DNA from 3 places in the Streptomyces sp. NPDC008125 genome. Region 3 is predicted to be linked to each of the others. Evidence: riboswitches for the same ligand, from Rfam matches in the RefSeq annotation. Region 3 holds a riboswitch; each other region holds the start of a gene.
The links. A riboswitch is a leader RNA that binds a small molecule or an ion and turns the genes downstream of it on or off. The one in region 3 is predicted to bind cyclic di-AMP.
Positions count from the first base shown of each region.

Region 1: another riboswitch for cyclic di-AMP. It lies ahead of ACFZAX_RS02165 (peptidoglycan DD-metalloendopeptidase family protein); the one in region 3 lies ahead of ACFZAX_RS14170 (peptidoglycan DD-metalloendopeptidase family protein).
Region 2: another riboswitch for cyclic di-AMP. It lies ahead of ACFZAX_RS08770 (transglycosylase family protein); the one in region 3 lies ahead of ACFZAX_RS14170 (peptidoglycan DD-metalloendopeptidase family protein).

Region 1 covers NZ_JBIBHR010000001.1:519,643-525,163, reverse strand. The annotation lists gene ACFZAX_RS02175 (insulinase family protein) at 1-643, shown strand, start outside; gene ACFZAX_RS02170 (insulinase family protein) at 670-2,052, shown strand; cyclic di-AMP (ydaO/yuaA leader) riboswitch at 2,266-2,434, shown strand; gene ACFZAX_RS02165 (peptidoglycan DD-metalloendopeptidase family protein) at 2,447-3,211, shown strand; gene ACFZAX_RS02160 (FCD domain-containing protein) at 3,466-4,161, shown strand; gene ACFZAX_RS02155 (HPr family phosphocarrier protein) at 4,328-4,609, opposite strand; gene ACFZAX_RS02150 (GNAT family N-acetyltransferase) at 5,100-5,521, shown strand, end outside.
Region 2 covers NZ_JBIBHR010000004.1:213,037-218,557, reverse strand. The annotation lists gene ACFZAX_RS08780 (septum formation initiator family protein) at 1-31, opposite strand, end outside; gene eno (phosphopyruvate hydratase) at 126-1,412, opposite strand; gene ACFZAX_RS08770 (transglycosylase family protein) at 1,751-2,509, opposite strand; cyclic di-AMP (ydaO/yuaA leader) riboswitch at 2,513-2,695, opposite strand; gene ACFZAX_RS08765 (transglycosylase family protein) at 2,985-4,082, opposite strand; gene ACFZAX_RS08760 (cytochrome P450) at 4,189-5,521, opposite strand, start outside.
Region 3 covers NZ_JBIBHR010000007.1:110,456-115,976, forward strand. The annotation lists gene ACFZAX_RS14160 (STM4011 family radical SAM protein) at 1-343, shown strand, start outside; gene ACFZAX_RS14165 (GDSL-type esterase/lipase family protein) at 377-1,201, opposite strand; gene ACFZAX_RS14170 (peptidoglycan DD-metalloendopeptidase family protein) at 1,382-2,266, opposite strand; cyclic di-AMP (ydaO/yuaA leader) riboswitch at 2,272-2,426, opposite strand; gene ACFZAX_RS14175 (tyrosine-protein phosphatase) at 2,852-3,661, shown strand; gene ACFZAX_RS14180 (DUF6126 family protein) at 3,711-3,890, opposite strand; gene ACFZAX_RS14185 (cupin domain-containing protein) at 3,964-4,572, opposite strand; gene ACFZAX_RS14190 (aminotransferase class III-fold pyridoxal phosphate-dependent enzyme) at 4,644-5,521, opposite strand, start outside.

The DNA.
Region 1 (5,521 bases), on a different contig from region 3:
GCCCGGCACCATCGGCGGGCAGCTGCGCGAAGTGGTCCACGAGGAGGTCCCGGCCCGCGCGCTGATGGCCGCCTACCGGCTGCCGCACGACGGCACCCGCGAGGCGGACGCCGCCGACCTGGCCCTGACCGTTCTCGGTGGCGGGGAGTCCTCCCGGCTGCACAACCGCCTGGTACGCCGCGACCGTTCGGCGGTGGCCGCCGGGTTCGGGCTGCTGCGGCTGGCCGGAGCGCCTTCGCTGGGCTGGCTGGACGTCAAGACGTCCGGCGGTGTGGAGGTCGAGAGCATCGAGACCGCGGTCGACGAGGAGCTGGCGCGGTTCGCCGCGGAGGGGCCCACGCCGGAGGAGATGGAGCGCGCGCAGGCCCAGTTGGAGCGCGAGTGGCTGGACCGTCTCGGCACGGTCGCCGGCCGCGCCGACGAACTGTGCCGCTTCGCCGTGCTGTTCGGTGACCCCCAGCTCGCGCTGACGGCCGTGGGGCGTGTCCTCGACATCACCGCGGACGAGGTGCGGGAGGTCGCCGCGGCCACGCTGCGTCCCGACAACCGTGCCGTGCTGGTCTACGAGCCGGTCGAACCGGCCGACGAGACCGGTGCCGAGGACGGCGCGGACGCCGACGCCCACGAGGAGGCCGCCAAGTGAGCGACGCCGCCGTGACTGGAGTAGCCATGGACTTCCACCCGCAGCCCACCCCGGGCACCGCCCGCCCCTGGGCCTTCCCGGCCCCCGAGCGCGGCACCCTGCCCAACGGGCTGACCGTGCTCCGCAGCCACCGCCCCGGCCAGCAGGTCGTCGCGGTCGAGATCCACCTCGAAGCGCCGCTCGACGCCGAACCCGAGGGCCTGGACGGCGTCGCCACCATCATGGCGCGCGCCCTCTCCGAGGGGACCGACAAGCACAGCGCGGAGGAGTTCGCCGCCGAGCTGGAGCGCTGCGGCGCCACGCTCGACGCGCACGCAGACCATCCGGGCGTCCGGGTCTCGCTGGAGGTTCCCGCCTCCCGGCTGGCCAAGGCGCTCGGCCTGGTCGCCGAGGCGCTGCGGGCTCCCGCCTTCGCCGACAGCGAGATCGAGCGCCTGGTGGGCAACCGCCTCGACGAGATCCCGCACGAGCAGGCCAACCCCGCGCGCCGTGCCGCCAAGCAGCTCTCCAAGGAGCTGTTCCCGGCCACCGCCCGGATGTCGCGCCCGCGTCTGGGGACCGAGGACACCGTGCGGCGGATCGACGCCGCCGCCGTGCGCGCCTTCTACGACGCCCACGTCCGCCCCGCCACCGCGGTCGCGGTCGTCGTCGGCGACCTCACCGGCATCGACCTGGACGCCCTGCTCGCCGACACCCTCGGCGACTGGTCGGGCGACGCCGGCAGCCCCCGCCCGGTGGCGCCGATCACCGCGGACGACACCGGCCGCGTGGTCATCGTGAACCGTCCGGGAGCCGTGCAGACGCAGCTGCTCATCGGCCGTATCGGCGCGGACCGGCACGACAGCGTCTGGCCCGCCCAGGTCCTCGGGACGTACTGCCTCGGCGGCACGCTCACCTCGCGGCTCGACCGGGTGCTGCGCGAGGAGAAGGGATACACCTACGGCGTGCGCGCCTTCGCCCAGGTGCTCCGCTCCACGGCCGGCGGTCAGGACTCCGGCCCCGCCGGTGCGGCGATGCTGGCCATCAGCGGCTCGGTGGACACCGAGTCCACGGGCCCCGCGCTCGACGACCTCTGGAAGGTCCTGCGGACCCTCGCGGCGGACGGGCTGACGGACGCCGAGCGCGAGACCGCCGTGCAGAACCTGGTGGGTGTGGCCCCGCTCAAGTTCGAGACGGCCGCCTCCGTCGCGGCGACCCTCGCCGACCAGGTCGAGCAGCAGCTGCCCGACGACTTCCAGGCCCACCTGTACGCGCGGCTCGCCGAGACCGGCACGGTCGAAGCGACCGCCGCGGTGGTCAACGCCTTCCCGGTGGACCGGCTGGTGACGATTCTGGTGGGCGATGCGGCGCAGATCGCCGATCCGGTCCGTGCGCTGGGCATCGGCGAGGTGACGGTCGTCAGCGGCTGACCCGCCGCCAACCGAACGACCGGGCGCGCCCCGGCCACGACCCCGGTGGGAGAGATCCCGCCGGGGTCGTGGTGTTTGTCCACTTTGCGAGGAAGAGTGGCTGTCTGCCCTGTGGGATGCGCTACAAAACCCCCTGTCCGTTTGGTGATCGAAAGCGCCGCGGCCTAGCGTCGATCCGGCTGTCCGCCGACTGTGTACCGCACTCGCGGTGCCGGACAGTCATCGCCGAGTCCCCGTCAGGCGCGAGCCTGGGGAGCCGGGGACCCACGAAGTCCCTGGGGTGAATCGGGCACCCGCGTCTCGTGAGAGGTGCGAACGCCCGTAGGAGACCTTCCTGCTCCGAACCCGTCAGCTAACCCGGTAGGCGAGAAGGAAGGAAAGGACCCGCTCCTCCATGGCGTTCACCCGTGCCACCGGGACGCATCGTGCCCCGGGCCGTCTGACGCGCTCCACCGCCAGGTTCGCCGGCGTCGCTGCCCTCGCCGCCACCGGCGTCGTCGGCTCGATCGCCTCCCCGGCCCTCGCCGCCGACTCCACCGTCCCGTCGCCCGGCAGGACAGGCCTGATCGAGGCCGTGTCGCTCGGCGACTCCATCGCGGACCGGATAGCCGACCAGGCGGCGGCCCAGCAGCGTGGGGCCCAGGCCAGGGCGAAGGCCGAAGCGAAGGCGAAGGCGGAAGCCGCCGCACGGGCCAGGGAGGCCCGCGAGGAGAAGGCCCGCGCCGCCCGCGCCGCCGAGCGCGCCCGCCTGAACTCCTTCCACCTGCCCATCGCGGGCTCGTACATCAGCACCGGCTACGAGTCGAGCGGCTCGCTCTGGTCCTCCGGCAGCCACTCGGGCGTCGACTTCCACGCCGCCACCGGCACCCCGGTACTCGCCGTGGGCGCGGGGACGGTCGTCGAGGCCGGCTGGGGCGGCGCGTACGGCAACAACATCGTGCTGCGGATGACGGACGGCACGTACACCCAGTACGGCCACCTCTCCTCCCTCGGTGTCCTCGTCGGCCAGCGCGTCTCCTCCGGGGCGCGGATCGGCCTCTCCGGCGCCACCGGCAACGCGACCGGCCCCCACCTGCACTTCGAGGCGCGCACCGGCCCGGAGTACGGCACCGACATGGATCCCGTGGCGTATCTGCGGGCCCACGGCCTCACCGTCTGACCCCCGGCCGCCCCACGCGTCCGGTCCCGCGGTTCCGCCGTCCGACCGCCGTCGGACGCTCCTGATCGTCCCGAAGTCCCGGCCCGTGCCGGGGCTTCGGCATATCGCCCGAAACCCCTCCGGCCGCCGGCTCCGCAGGCAAAAGATATGTGCGAATTCCGGTACGCCATCGGAAATTCACTCAGATTGCAATAGAGTCACGGTGCAGGCTTCGATCGGCCGCGTTTCGCGGGGATTAAGGCGGAGGTTCGGACATGCGCATTCCCGCGCACTCGGTATGCACGGCAATCCGTGACGACATCGTCTCGGGCGTCTACGAACGCGGCAGCCGCCTGACCGAGGAGCTCCTGGCGAGACGGTACGGCGTCTCCCGCGTGCCGGTGCGCGAAGCGCTGCGGACCCTGGAGTCGGAGGGGTTCGTGGTCACCCGCAGACACGCCGGCGCCTGCGTCGCCGAGCCGACGGAGCAGGAGGCGGCCGACCTCCTGGAGGTGAAGCTCCTGCTGGAGCCGCTGGGCGCGGCCCGGGCCGCGCAGCGGCGCACCGAGGCGCATCTCAAGGTCCTGCGCGGACTGGTCAAACTGGGGCAGGAGAGGGCCCGCCGGGGCGAGGGGGAGGACCTGCGCTCCCTCGGTGGCTGGTTCCACGAGACACTCGCCCAGGCCTCCGGCAGCCCCGGCCTCATCGCGTTGCTGACCCAGCTCCGGCACAAGATCGCCTGGATGTACGCCGTCGAGCAGCCGGTCCGTCCCGTCGAGTCGTGGGCCGAACACGGCGCTCTCGTGGACGCGGTGGCCCGGGGCGACGCGGAGCGCGCCAGGGGGCTGGCCGTGCAGCACGCGGAGCGTTCACTGGCCGCGCACCGGCCGCGCCGCCCGGTCCGAGCGGTGAAACAGACCCGGGTGAGCACTTTGCAACATCCTGTAAACACCTCGGGTGCCCGTCATTAACAATCACGCCGTATACAAATAGCAGAGAGAATTGCAGGCGCTTTCTCGCGCTGTCGGAATTCTCGTCCGCACGGCTGCCCGAGAAATGACTGAGCCGCTCCGTCCGTAGGAACGGTGCGGCCCGGTCGAGCGAGGAATTCCGTCACGGGGTCCGGCGGAAGGGGGATCAGACCGTTTCCGGGAGTTCGTCGAGGCCCTCGGCGACCAGCTTGGCCAGTCGGTCCAGTGCGGCGTCCGCGCCCTCCGCCCCGGAGGCGAGCACGATCTCCTCGCCGCCCTCCGCGCCCAGTCCGAGAACCGCGAGCATCGACGCGGCGTTGACCGGGCTGCCGTCGGCCTTGGCGATCGTCACCGGGACCCCGGAGGCCGTGGCGGCGCGGACGAAGATGGAAGCGGGGCGGGCGTGCAGGCCTTCGGCCCATCCGACGTTGACGCGGCGCTCAACCATGGTTCTGCCCTTCGTGGATCTGCGATGTCCTGACCGGTAATTGATTTGTCTAGACCATTGTGTCATGGGGGCATGGGCCTGCGTACCCTCCCGGCGGCGGAGCCGCCCGGTGGGCTTCCCAGCCTGCCCCGGCACCGAATCCGCCGCGACCCGTGCCGGGCCGCGGCGATGCCCGTACGGCCCGGAGCGCCAACCTCGGACGCCGGCCCGGTGGCCGGCCGGAACGGTGGCCGAACAGCCGGTCGAACGATGCCCCTACGGCTGCCGGCCGGTGCCCCGGACGGTCCGTCGGACCGTGGCCGGACGGGTAACCGGACCCGACCGGACGAGCGGCCGCAGGGGCGGTCGGACGGACGACCGGAGGGCCGGTCCCGCGAGCGGTCGTGCAGGCCGTGGTCCGGCCGGCCGGCCACCCGTCCGTACACCCCGTCCGCGCGGGTCGCCCCGCGCGGACCCGTCCCGGAGCACGGGACCGCCGTACGCTTGGCCCATGCAGCCCACGCCGGAGCAGAGTCCGCATCACGCGTACCCCGACCACTGGGAGGCAGACGTGGTGCTGAGGGACGGCGGCACCGCCCGGATCGGGCCCATCACCCCGGACGACGCCGGACGGCTGGTCAGCTTCTTCGAGCAGGTCTCCGACGAGTCGAAGTACTACCGCTTCTTTGCCCCCTACCCCCGGCTCTCCGACCGGGACGTCCACCGCTTCACCCACCACGACTACGTCGACCGGGTGGGGCTGGCCGCCACGGTGGGAGGGGAGTTCATCGCCACCGTCCGCTTCGACCGGATCGACGACCGTGGCCGGCCCGCCTCCGCGCCCGCCGACGAGGCCGAGGTCGCCTTCCTCGTCCAGGACGCCCACCAGGGCCGCGGTGTCGCCTCCGTGCTGCTCGAACACATCGCCGCCGT
Region 2 (5,521 bases), on a different contig from region 3:
TGGAGAACCGGTCGCGGTCCTTCACGGCCATGTTCATGCCTCCCCGTCACGCACGTCCGTCCCCGCACACGGTACGGGACCGAGTGCGGGGACGGACGGAGGCTGGTGCCCTCACGGGCAGTGGATCAGCCCTTGAAGCGGGGGAACGCCGAGCGGCCGGCGTACACCGCGGCGTCGTCGAGGATCTCCTCGATGCGCAGCAGCTGGTTGTACTTGGCGACGCGGTCCGAGCGGGCCGGGGCGCCGGTCTTGATCTGACCGCAGTTCACGGCGACGGCGAGGTCGGCGATGGTGACGTCCTCGGTCTCACCGGAACGGTGGGACATCATGCACTTGAAGCCGTTGCGCTGGGCGAGCTCGACGGCGTCCAGGGTCTCGGTCAGCGAACCGATCTGGTTGACCTTGACGAGCAGGGCGTTGGCCGAGCCCTCCTCGATGCCGCGGGCGAGGCGCTCGGGGTTGGTCACGAAGAGGTCGTCGCCGACGATCTGCACCTTGGTGCCGAGCTTGTCGGTGATGACCTTCCAGCCGGCCCAGTCGTCCTCGTACAGCGGGTCCTCGATGGAGACCAGCGGGTACGCGGAGACGAGCTCCTCGTAGTACTCGGTCATCTCGGCGGCCGAGCGGGACTTGCCCTCGAACTCGTACGTGCCGTCCTTGTAGAACTCGGACGCGGCGACGTCGAGCGCGAGCGCGATGTCGCGGCCGGGGACGAAGCCGGCCTCCTTGATGGCCTCGACGATGAGGTCGAGGGCGGCGCGGTTGGACTCGAGGTTCGGGGCGAAGCCGCCCTCGTCGCCGAGACCGGTGGAGAGGCCCTTGGTCTTCAGGACCTTCTTCAGCGTGTGGTACGTCTCGGCACCCCAGCGAAGGGCCTCGGAGAAGGACTCCGCGCCGATCGGGGCGATCATGAACTCCTGGATGTCGACGTTGGAGTCGGCGTGCGACCCACCGTTCAGGATGTTCATCATCGGAACGGGCAGCAGGTGCGCGTTCGGGCCGCCGAGGTAGCGGAAGAGCGGGAGGTCGGCAGCCTCGGAGGCGGCGTGCGCGACGGCCAGCGAGACGCCGAGGATGGCGTTGGCGCCGAGCGAGCCCTTGTTCTCCGTGGCGTCCAGGTCGCACATCGCCTGGTCGATCAGGCGCTGCTCGGTGGCGTCGTAGCCGACGAGCTCCGGGCCGATCTGCTCGATGACGGCGAGGACGGCCTTCTCGACACCCTTGCCCAGGTAACGCTTGGGGTCACCGTCGCGAAGCTCGACGGCCTCGAACGCGCCGGTGGACGCGCCGGACGGAACGGCAGCACGGCCCGTGCTGCCGTCGTCGAGACCAACTTCGACCTCGACCGTGGGGTTACCCCTCGAGTCGAGGATTTCCCGGGCTACGACGACGTCGATGGACGGCACGAGCATCTCCTTCTGGGATGTGACGCTGACTGTGCGGGGCTCTTGAGCCTTGCGACTAGAGCCTAACCGGACACAGGACATCGGCCAGCCGACCGTCCGTCCAGTGACACGGCGAGCCTACACATTGTTTCCGTACGGAACATAACGTGTGGCGATACGGCGTCCGGCGGTCTGCCGTACGCCCGGGAAAGAACGCTTCTCCTTCCCCTCCCCCGGACACGGCCCACGGCCGGGCCGTTCGGGAAAAGGCCCTGGCCCGGCGTGCGGGGGGAGTGCGCGCCGGGCCAGGGAGTGGGAAAGGGGTGCCGCCGGACACCCTCGTTCCGGGGAGGAGAGGTTCGTGATTACTTCAGGTGGAGCTGCTGCCCCGGGAAGATGAGGTCGGCGTCGTCGACGATGTCGTGGTTCAGCTTGAACAGCTTCTGCCAGCCGCCCTTGACACCCTGCTTCTGGGCGATGGTGCTGAGGGTGTCACCGGTGACGACCTTGTACTCGCCGTCGCCCTTCTCGACCTTGCCACCGGTGGGCGTGGTGACGGTCTCGGACTTCTCGGCGGCGGGGCGCTCCTCGCCGCGGGAGGCGGTCTGCGAGTCGGAGGAGCGGTCCGGCGTCGCCGTGGAGGCGCTCTCGTCGGTCGCGGTGGAGCCGGCGCTCGCGGAAGTGTCGGTGCTCGCGGAGGAGTCGGTGCTCGCGGAGGAGGAGCCCGTGCCGACGCCCGGGTCCACACCGTCGTTGGTGAGGTTGCCGGCGCCGGCGCAGGACCAGGCGCCCGGGCCCTGGAGGTCGAGGAGCACCTCGGCGGTGGCGATCTGCTGCTCCTTGGTGGCCAGGTCGGCGCGGGGAGCGTACTTCGTACCGCCGGCGGCGGCCCAGCTGGACTGCGAGAACTGGAGGCCACCGTAGTAGCCGTTGCCGGTGTTGATGGACCAGTTGCCACCGGACTCGCACTGGGCGACGGCGTCCCAGGTGGCGACGGAGGCGGCGGAGGCGTTGGTGGCGCCCATCAGCGGGAGGGCGATGGCGGCACCGGCGACGCCGGCGAGCGTGGCCACACGGACGGCCTTGGACGAGCGGCGGTGCTTACCCTTGCTGGACAGCAGCATGGAAGATCTCCTCACCGACGCCTACGAGGTGAGCTGTCGGGTTCGGGCCAATGAGTTGCCCGGCCACACGTCCTTGCGTGTGGCTTCACCCCTAGCTGGTCCCGGCCCGCCCGTCGTTTCCGACGGGCCGTCCGATTCCGGCGGCTTACCTGGGTCCCCCGCTCCTGCCTACGGCGCTTTCGCGTCTGTTCCCTTCGACCGACGGCAGGATTCGGCGTGACGGTCGACGGGGCCCGCGGTGCGAGCGGCTCTGACCGTAAACAGAGGGAACCCCCACATTCAATGATGGACATATCAGACAATCAGACCTTACTGGCCAGGCCTGAATAACCGTTTCCGCAGGTCAAAGCGGACATCCGCGAACCCTCGTGACCGCGACACGCCGAAACAGCGAAGAGACCCATGTCTCACTTTCGCAAAAGCGGACATAGGCCCCTTAACTGCCCCTCTTTTCGGGCGTTTTTCCCGAGTTTGATCAGTTGGCGGGGGCGGTCTCCGCCGTGTCGGGAACGGTCTCCGGCGTGTCGGAAGCGGCCCCGGTCGCCGTGGAAGCGGTCGGCGTCGTTCCGGTGGCCGCCTGCGCGGACAGGTCGAGCTCCTGGCCGGGCAGGATCAGGTCGGGGTTCGAGCCGATCACGTCCTCGTTGGCCTGGTAGAGCTCGGTCCAGCCGTCCGTCAGGTGCTGCGCGTCGGCGATCGCCCAGAGGTTGTCGCCGGACCGGACCGTGTACGTCCCGTCCGTCGCGAGCGCCTCGTCGTCGCGCGCGTCGCTGTCGCCGCGCGAGGCGTGCCGGCCGGTGTCGCGCGAGGCGTCGGCGGCGGCCTCGTCCGGGTCGGGCGTGCCGCGGTGCTTGCCGCTCGTCGCCGAATCGTCGGTCGCCGCGTCCGTCGTACCGGCCGACGCGCCGCCCTTCGCCCCGCTCGTGCCGGGCGTGGTGCGGCCCGGGGTGGCCGAGCCGGAGGGCGAGCGGGTGGCGGAGGCCCCGGGGCTCGGCGTGGCACTGCTCCGGGTCGAACCGGTCGAACCCGTCGACTCCTTCGAGTCCGTCGCGCCGGAGGTGCCGGTCGAGCCCGAGGTGTCCGTCGACTCCGCGGTGCCGGCCGAGGCGGGTGCGCCGCCCGCGTCCGGGATCGTGCCGGCGGAGGCCCCCGCGTCCGCGGCGGAGACGGAGCCCTGGTCCACACCGATGAGCGAGCCCGCGGGGGCGAGACCGGAGATCACCGCGCACCCGGGCCACGCCTGCGGGCCCTTGGCGTCCAGCACCTTCTCGGCCACGGCTATCTGCTGCGTGCGGCTGGCGAGGTCCGCGCGCTGCGCGTAGTCCGTACCGCCGTAGGCCGCCCAGGTCTCCTGGGAGAACTGCAGCCCGCCGTAGTAGCCGTTGCCGAAGTCGGCGCTCCAGGTGCCGCCGCTCTCGCATTCGGCGACCTTGTCCCAGGTGGTCGCATCCGCGGCGTTGGCGCCGGCCGCGGCGAGGAGCGGAATCGCCAGGGCGGAGCCTGTCACGCCGGCTGCGACGACGATGGCGGGTGCCTGGCGAGGGCGGCGGTGTCTGCCGTTCGCGGAGCCCATGGGAGTGCCTTCCGTGTGACTGACGGGTGAACTGATGCGTCGAACCGTGAACCTAGCGGGACTCGAACGTGTGTCACAAGTCGATGCCTCGCAGATCACGTGAACATCACAGTGTTGACGGAGCGTCACTTCCGCCGACCGCCGGACCCGGCGTGAACTCCACCGGAAGCGTGCGCAGTCCACGCATGATGAGCCCGCCACGCCACCGCAAATCGGCGGTTTCCCCCGCAAGACGCAGGTCAGGAAGGCGCCTCAGCAGGGTCGCGAGGGCGGTCCGGCCCTCCAGCCGGGCGAGCGGCGCTCCCACGCAGTAGTGGATGCCGTGGCCGTAGCCGAGGTGCTGATTGTCACGCCGCGCGAGGTCGAGCGTGTCGGGGTCCTCGAAGCGCGCGGGGTCGCGGTCGGCCGCCGCGAGCACCACGAGTACCGGGTCGCCTGCCGCGATCTCCTCGTCGCCGATGGTCAGCGGTTCGGTGGCGTACCGCCAGGTGGCCAGCTCCACCGGGCCGTCGAAGCGGAGCAGCTCCTCGATGCCGGTGGCGAGCAGCTCCTCCTCCCCCGCCGCCAGGGACGCTTCGAGGCGGGCGCGCTCCTCGGGGTGGCGGAGCAGGGAGTAGGTGCCGTTGCCGATGAGGTTGACGGTGGTCTCGAAACCGGCGAAGAGAAGGATGAAGGCCATCGCGGCGGCCTCGTTCTCCGTGAGGTGCTCGCCGTGGTCGCTGGTCCGGATGAGTTCGGAGATCAGGTCGTCGCCCGGGTTCTCCCGCTTGCGGTGGATGAGTTCGGCGAGGTAGGCGCGCATCCGCTTCACCGAACGCGCCACTCCCCCGCGCGGCCCGCCGCCGTGGCGGATCATCATCCCCGCCCAGTCCCGGAAGTCGTCCTGGTCCTCCTCGGGCACCCCGAGCAGGTCGCAGATGGCGTAGATGGGGAGCGGGAACGCGAAGTCATGGATGAGGTCGGCGGTGCCCTCCGCCACGAACCGGTCGATGAGCCGGTCCGTCAGCTCCTGCACGCGGGGCGCGAACTCCGCGACCCGGCGCGGCGTGAACGCCTTCGACACGAGCCGGCGCAGCCGGGTGTGGTCGGGCGGGTCGATGTTGAGCAGATGGGTCATCAGCTCGGCCTTGCGCTCCCCGGGAATTCCGGTCTTCCCCTTGGCGTGCGCCGACCCGGCGTGGTGGACCGGGTTCTTGGAGAGCCGGTTGTCGGCGAGCGCCTGCCGCGCGTCCGCGTACCGGGTGACCAGCCAGGCTTCGACCCCGCTGGGCAGCGTGGTGCGGTGCACCGGGCTGTGCTCCCGGAGCCAGGCGTATGCCGGGTACGGGTCGGTGGCGAACTCCCAGGTGAAGAGTTCGGGGCCGGTGGGGGCGCGGTGCGCGGGGCATCCGGCGGGGGCGGGGCCACCGGGCTCGCGGTCGGGCTTGGGCTTGTGCGCG
Region 3 (5,521 bases):
GGCTCTCGACCCCCTGTTCCCGTACAGCCGGCATCCGCACCGCTCGGCGGGGCTGCCGTGCCGGACCGGGGAGTCGGTGATCTCGGTGGACGGGGACGGCACCGTGCGCCGGTGCCATTTCGTCAAGGAGGAGCTGGGCAGTCTCTACGACGGGAGCTACCGCCGGGCGCTCGGCCCGCGGGTTTGCCCGCTGGCGGTCTGCGACTGCCACATCGGGTACGTGCACCTGGAGTCGCTGCCGTTGTACGACGTGTTCGCCGGGGGTGTCCTGGAGCGGATTCCGGCGACGCCGGCCGGGCCCGCCGCAGCGGGCCCGTCACGTCTCCGGCTTCCCCTGGTGTAGCGCCCGGCGCGTCGCGGCGGGCATGTGTGCGGCTCAGAGCGGCAGCAGGTCCGGGCGCTTCGCGGCGACCTCGTCGCCGGAGGACTCGCCGCGCAGCCGGCGGCCGATCCACGGCACGAGGTACTCGCGTGCCCAGTGGATGTCGTCGCGCCGCACCTCGAAGGTGTTCCGCTGGATCTGCGGGGGCCACGGCTGGTCGGGGTCGGCCGAGGTCTCCAGGCCGAGGACCTGCGCGGCGCGCAGTGCGACCCGGGTGTGCCCGTCGGAGGACAGGTGGAGCCGGTCGCCGTCCCAGGCGCGGCGGTCCTGGATCGAACGGAGGGACCAGAGGTCGAGCACCGGGCAGTGGTAGCGGTCCGCGATGGCCCGCAGGTGGACGTTGTAGGTGGCGATCTTGCCGCGCATGTGGCGCAGGACCGGCACGCCGCGGGTGTCGAATCCGGTGGTGACCATGACGGTGCCGACGGCGTTGGTGAGGTCGGCGACCGCGCGTTCGAAGCGCTCCGCCAAGTCGTCAGGGTCGGTGCCGGGCCTGATGATGTCGTTGCCCCCGGCGCAGAAGCTCACCAGGTCCGGTGCGAGCTCCTTGGCGCGGGGGACCTGCTCCTCGACGATCTGGTCGAGGAGTCGTCCGCGTACCGCGAGATTGGCGTACCGGAATTCCCCGCGCGGGGAATCGGAGCTCGTCGCCTCGTCGAGGACGGGAAGCTGGTCCGCCAGAAGAGCCGCGAAACGGTCCGCCCAGCCGACATAGGTCCCGTCGGGTCCGGGGTCTCCGACTCCTTCGGTGAAACTGTCGCCGATCGCCGCGTACGACCCGATGATGTCTGTCTTCTGGATTCTCGAATCGTCTGCCACGGTCACATATCTTGCCTCTTTCGATGTGAGCTACGCGACCGTATGAAGGGGTTGACGTGGGGTGAGATAGACCACCCGGTCAGGTTTTGGTAAAGCCGGAATAAGCAGAGGGGCGGCACGCTTGCGCGTACCGCCCCTCGAAGCCCTGACGGATCGTGACGACCGTCATCGGGAGTGGTCTCAGATGGAGACGCCGTGCGACCGCAGGTAGGCGATCGGGTCCACGTCCGAGCCGTAGCTCGGGGTGGTGCGGATCTCGAAGTGGAGGTGCGGGCCGGTGACGTTGCCGGTGGCACCCGAGAGGCCGATCTGCTGGCCGCCGGTGACGGTCTGGCCGGCCGAGACCATCAGCTGCGACTGGTGGGCGTACTGGGAGTACATGCCGTCGGCGTGCTTGATGATGACCTCGTTGCCGTAGGCGCCGTCGTAGCCGGCGGAGACGACCGTGCCGGGGCCGACGGCGCGGACGACGGTGCCGGTGGCGGCGCTGAAGTCGGAGCCGGTGTGGTAACCGCTGGACCACATGGCGCCGGAGGCGTGGTACTGGGTGGTGACGGTCGCGTTGGCGACCGGGGTGGTCCAGCCGGTGCTGTTGCTGTCGGCGGCCTTGGTGGTGGTAGCGGCGGACTCGGCCTTGGCCGCCGGGGCGGCCTTCGTCTCGGTCGTGGCCGCGGTCTTCGTCCCGGTCTTCGCGGTCTCGGCCTTGGCGGAGGACGCGGTGGAGGCCGAGCCGGACGCGTGGGCGCCGAGCGTCAGCTTCATGCCCGGGAGGATGAGGCCGGGGTTTTTGCCGACGACCTCGCGGTTGTCCTGGTAGAGCTTCTCCCAGCCGCCCTTGATCTTGTGCTGGGCGGCGATCTTCGCCAGGTAGTCGCCGGGGACGACCTTGTAGGTCTCGGCGGACTGCTGGGCGGACTGGGCGGCGGGGGCCGACTGCTCGGCGGCGTGGGCACCCGTGGCTCCGAGGAGCGGCAGGGCGACGACGGCGCCGCCCGCTCCGACGGCGAGGATGCCGCGAGCGATCGGGCCGGACTTCTTACGACGGTGCTTACCCGGGATGGGCATGGGGGAATTCCTCTCCGGCGCCTGCGAGGTGAGCTGTCGGGTTCGGGCTGGAGATGCCCGGTCGCGCTGAACGCGACTTCACCCCGAGCCGGCCGGATCAACTCCGGTCGGCGGCTTACCTGGGTCCCCCGCTCCTGCCACGCGTGAGTGAGTGCGAATTCCGGGCGGCGGCAGGATTAGGCGGTCCGTCCGGAGTGATGGTGAACGTAATCGAGCCGGGTCGGACGGAACAAGCCGTCGCAAGCGGAACGGAATCCGCACGCCGATTTCGGCCGTCTTTTCCGGTCACCCTCCGTGGATTACGGATCTTGGCATTCCGCACGGCGTACGGAGAGTTCTCCGGCTCCCCGGCCACGCACGGTCACGGATATGATCCCGCTCACCAGATCACCCACCATCTCCCCCATAAACGGGTGATGTTGCGTGAAATTAACATAATACGGACATGTCGCTCACATCACTGTTGACGGTTCCTCAGTCTTCGGGGAGCCGCCGCCGCGTCGGCGCCGCGGGGCGATGTCGTAGGGTCGCGACGAGCCGACGTCGGCGAGCAGCGCCGGCGCGCAGGAACACCGAGGAGCCGCTGTGACGCAGGTGCCGCAGTTCTCGCCGGCCGAACCCGAGCTGAGCGGGGTCCGTAACTTCAGGGACGTGGGCGGGCTGCCCACCACCGATGGGCGGCGGGTACGGCACGGGAGGCTCTTCCGCAGCGGCCACCTCGCCGCCGCCACCGCCGAGGACGCCGTCTTCCTCGGCCGGCTCGGCCTGCACACGGTCTTCGACTTCCGTAATTCGGCCGACCAGAAGCTGGACGGCTTCGACGTGGAGCTGCCGGGCGTCCGCAACGTCCGCATTCCGCTCTCCGACCCCGCCGACGGGGCCGGTTTCTGGCGTCTGGTGCGCGAGGGGGACATCGCGCAGCTGCGCTCGCTGCTCGCGGACGGGAAGGGCACGGAGCGGATGCTCGTCTCGTACCGCTCGATCATCACCGACCGCACGGAGGAACTCGGCCGGGTGCTGCACGCGCTGGCAAGGGACAGCGTGCCGGCGCTGATGCACTGCGCGGCGGGCAAGGACCGGGCGGGTCTGACGATGGCGATGACCCTGCTCGCGGTGGGGGTGGAACGCGAGGCGATCGCGGCGGACTACCTCAAGTCCAACGACGCGCACCGCCGGTACCGCCTGCGGCGCGGCGACAGCGCGGACCCCGTGGTCTCCACCGAGGTGATGAGCCTGCTCAACCCGCTCTTCGGGGCGCACATCGACTATCTGGACGCCGCCTTCGCCGCCATCGAGGAGAACTGGGGCACGACGGAGCGCTACTTCGCGGACGGGCTGGGTCTCTCCGGGGAGACCCGGGAGCGGCTGCGCGAGCGGTTGCTGGACGAGGCGTAGGGTCCGTCCGCCCCGGACCGGGGCGGACGACTCGGCGGTCCGGGCTCCGCTACTGGTTGCCCCCGGCGACGGCGAACAGGATGTAGAGGAAGGCGGCGACGACGTGCCCGGCGACCAGGTAGGCGACGAGCCGGATGACCATCCCGCGCGGCATCTTCCGCTCCTGGGTGTCCCGGGGGGAGCCGGTCTGCCGGGGGGTCAGCGGGTCGTAGTGCTCCGAATCGGACATGACGGTCCTCTCTGCCGTGCGCCCGGGACCGGGCGGACGAGGAATGGGCGCGGCACCGGGGTGCCGGGCGCGGTCAGCGCCGACGGGTCCCGTCGCCGAGGCACAGCTCGGCTGCGGGGCTCTGCAACAGGGTGTGTACGAAGATCAGCTCGGCGCCCTCCGGTCCGGCGGCGGCGATCCGGTGCGGGGTGAGCGAGTCGAAGTGGGCACTGTCGCCGGGCCCGAGCTCGTGCGCGGATTCGCCGAGGCTGACCCGCAGCCGCCCTTCGAGGACGTACAGCCACTCCTCCCCGGGGTGGACCCGCACCAGGTCGCCCTGGGCGCCGTACGGGACGCGCACCCGCAGGGCCTGCATGGCGCGGCCGGGTCCGCCGGCCCGGCGGTACATCCAGCCGTCGGCCTCGGGCCCGTCGAACCGGCCGCCGCGCACGATCGCGTCGCGTTCCGGGGGGATCTCGCCGAGAAGTTCCGAGACGGTCGTACCGTAGATCCTGGCGAGGCCGAGAAGCACGGGCAGCGAGGGCTGCCGGTTTCCCGTTTCTAGCCGGGAGAGATGGGCCGGGGAGAGACCCGCGCGCTGCGCGGCGGCCTCCAGGGTGAGGCCACGGCTCCGGCGCAGCTCGCGCAGGCGGGGGGCGACACCGGGGAGGTCGTCGGCCACCCCTCCGTCGGGAGGATTCATGCCTCCATTGCGCCACCGACTTTCCTCTGAGGCAAATTTCTTGCCTCAGAGGCAAAGCGTTCCAGGAGTGGTCAGCGGTTGGCGACCGCCTGCTTCACCAGGGTGCGGCCGAAGTCCCACATCAGGCCGCCCCCGCTGTGCGCGTCGTCCATCACCGACTCGAAGGCCGTCACGAACCGGTCGACCTCGGCCTCGCCGATGGTCAGCGGGGGGATCAACTTGATCACTTCGAGGTGGTCGCCGGAGACCTGGGTGAGGATCCGGTGCTTCTGCAACAACGGTACGACAACCATCTGGGCGAAGAGCCCCTTGCGGGCGGCCTGGAGCATCGTCCACCGGCCGCGCAGCTTGATGGAGGACGGCCGTCCGAACTCGATGCCGACCATCAGCCCGCGTCCGCGCACCTGGTGCAGCAGCTCGTACCGGTCGACCAGTGCACCGAGCCGTGTCCGCAGCAGGTCGCCGGTGCGCCGGGCGTTGGCGACGATCTCCTCGTTCTCCATGACCGAGAGGACCGCGAGCCCCGCCGCCATGGCCTGGGCGTTCGAGCCGAAGCTGGCGGAGTGGACGAGCACCCGGTCCATCGAGGAGTAGACCTTCTTGAAGATCCAGTCCTTGCCGAGGGTGGCTCCGACCGGAACGTAGCCGCCGGAGAGCGCCTTGGCCACGCAGACCAGGTCCGGCTCGACGCCCTCCTCGTGCTGGTAGGCGTAGAAGTCGCCGGTCCGGCCGAGGCCGGTCTGCACCTCGTCCGCGATGAGCAGCGCCTTGTGCCGGTGCAGGAGTTCCTGGGCCTCGCGCAGGAAGCCGGGCGGCGCCGCGAGTACGCCCTTGCCCTGGATGGGCTCGACGACCAGCGCGGCCACGTCGCCCCGTTCGAGCTCGCGGCGCAGCGCGTCGAGGTCGCCGAGGGGGATGGCGGTGTCCGGGAGCAGCGGGGCGAAGCCGT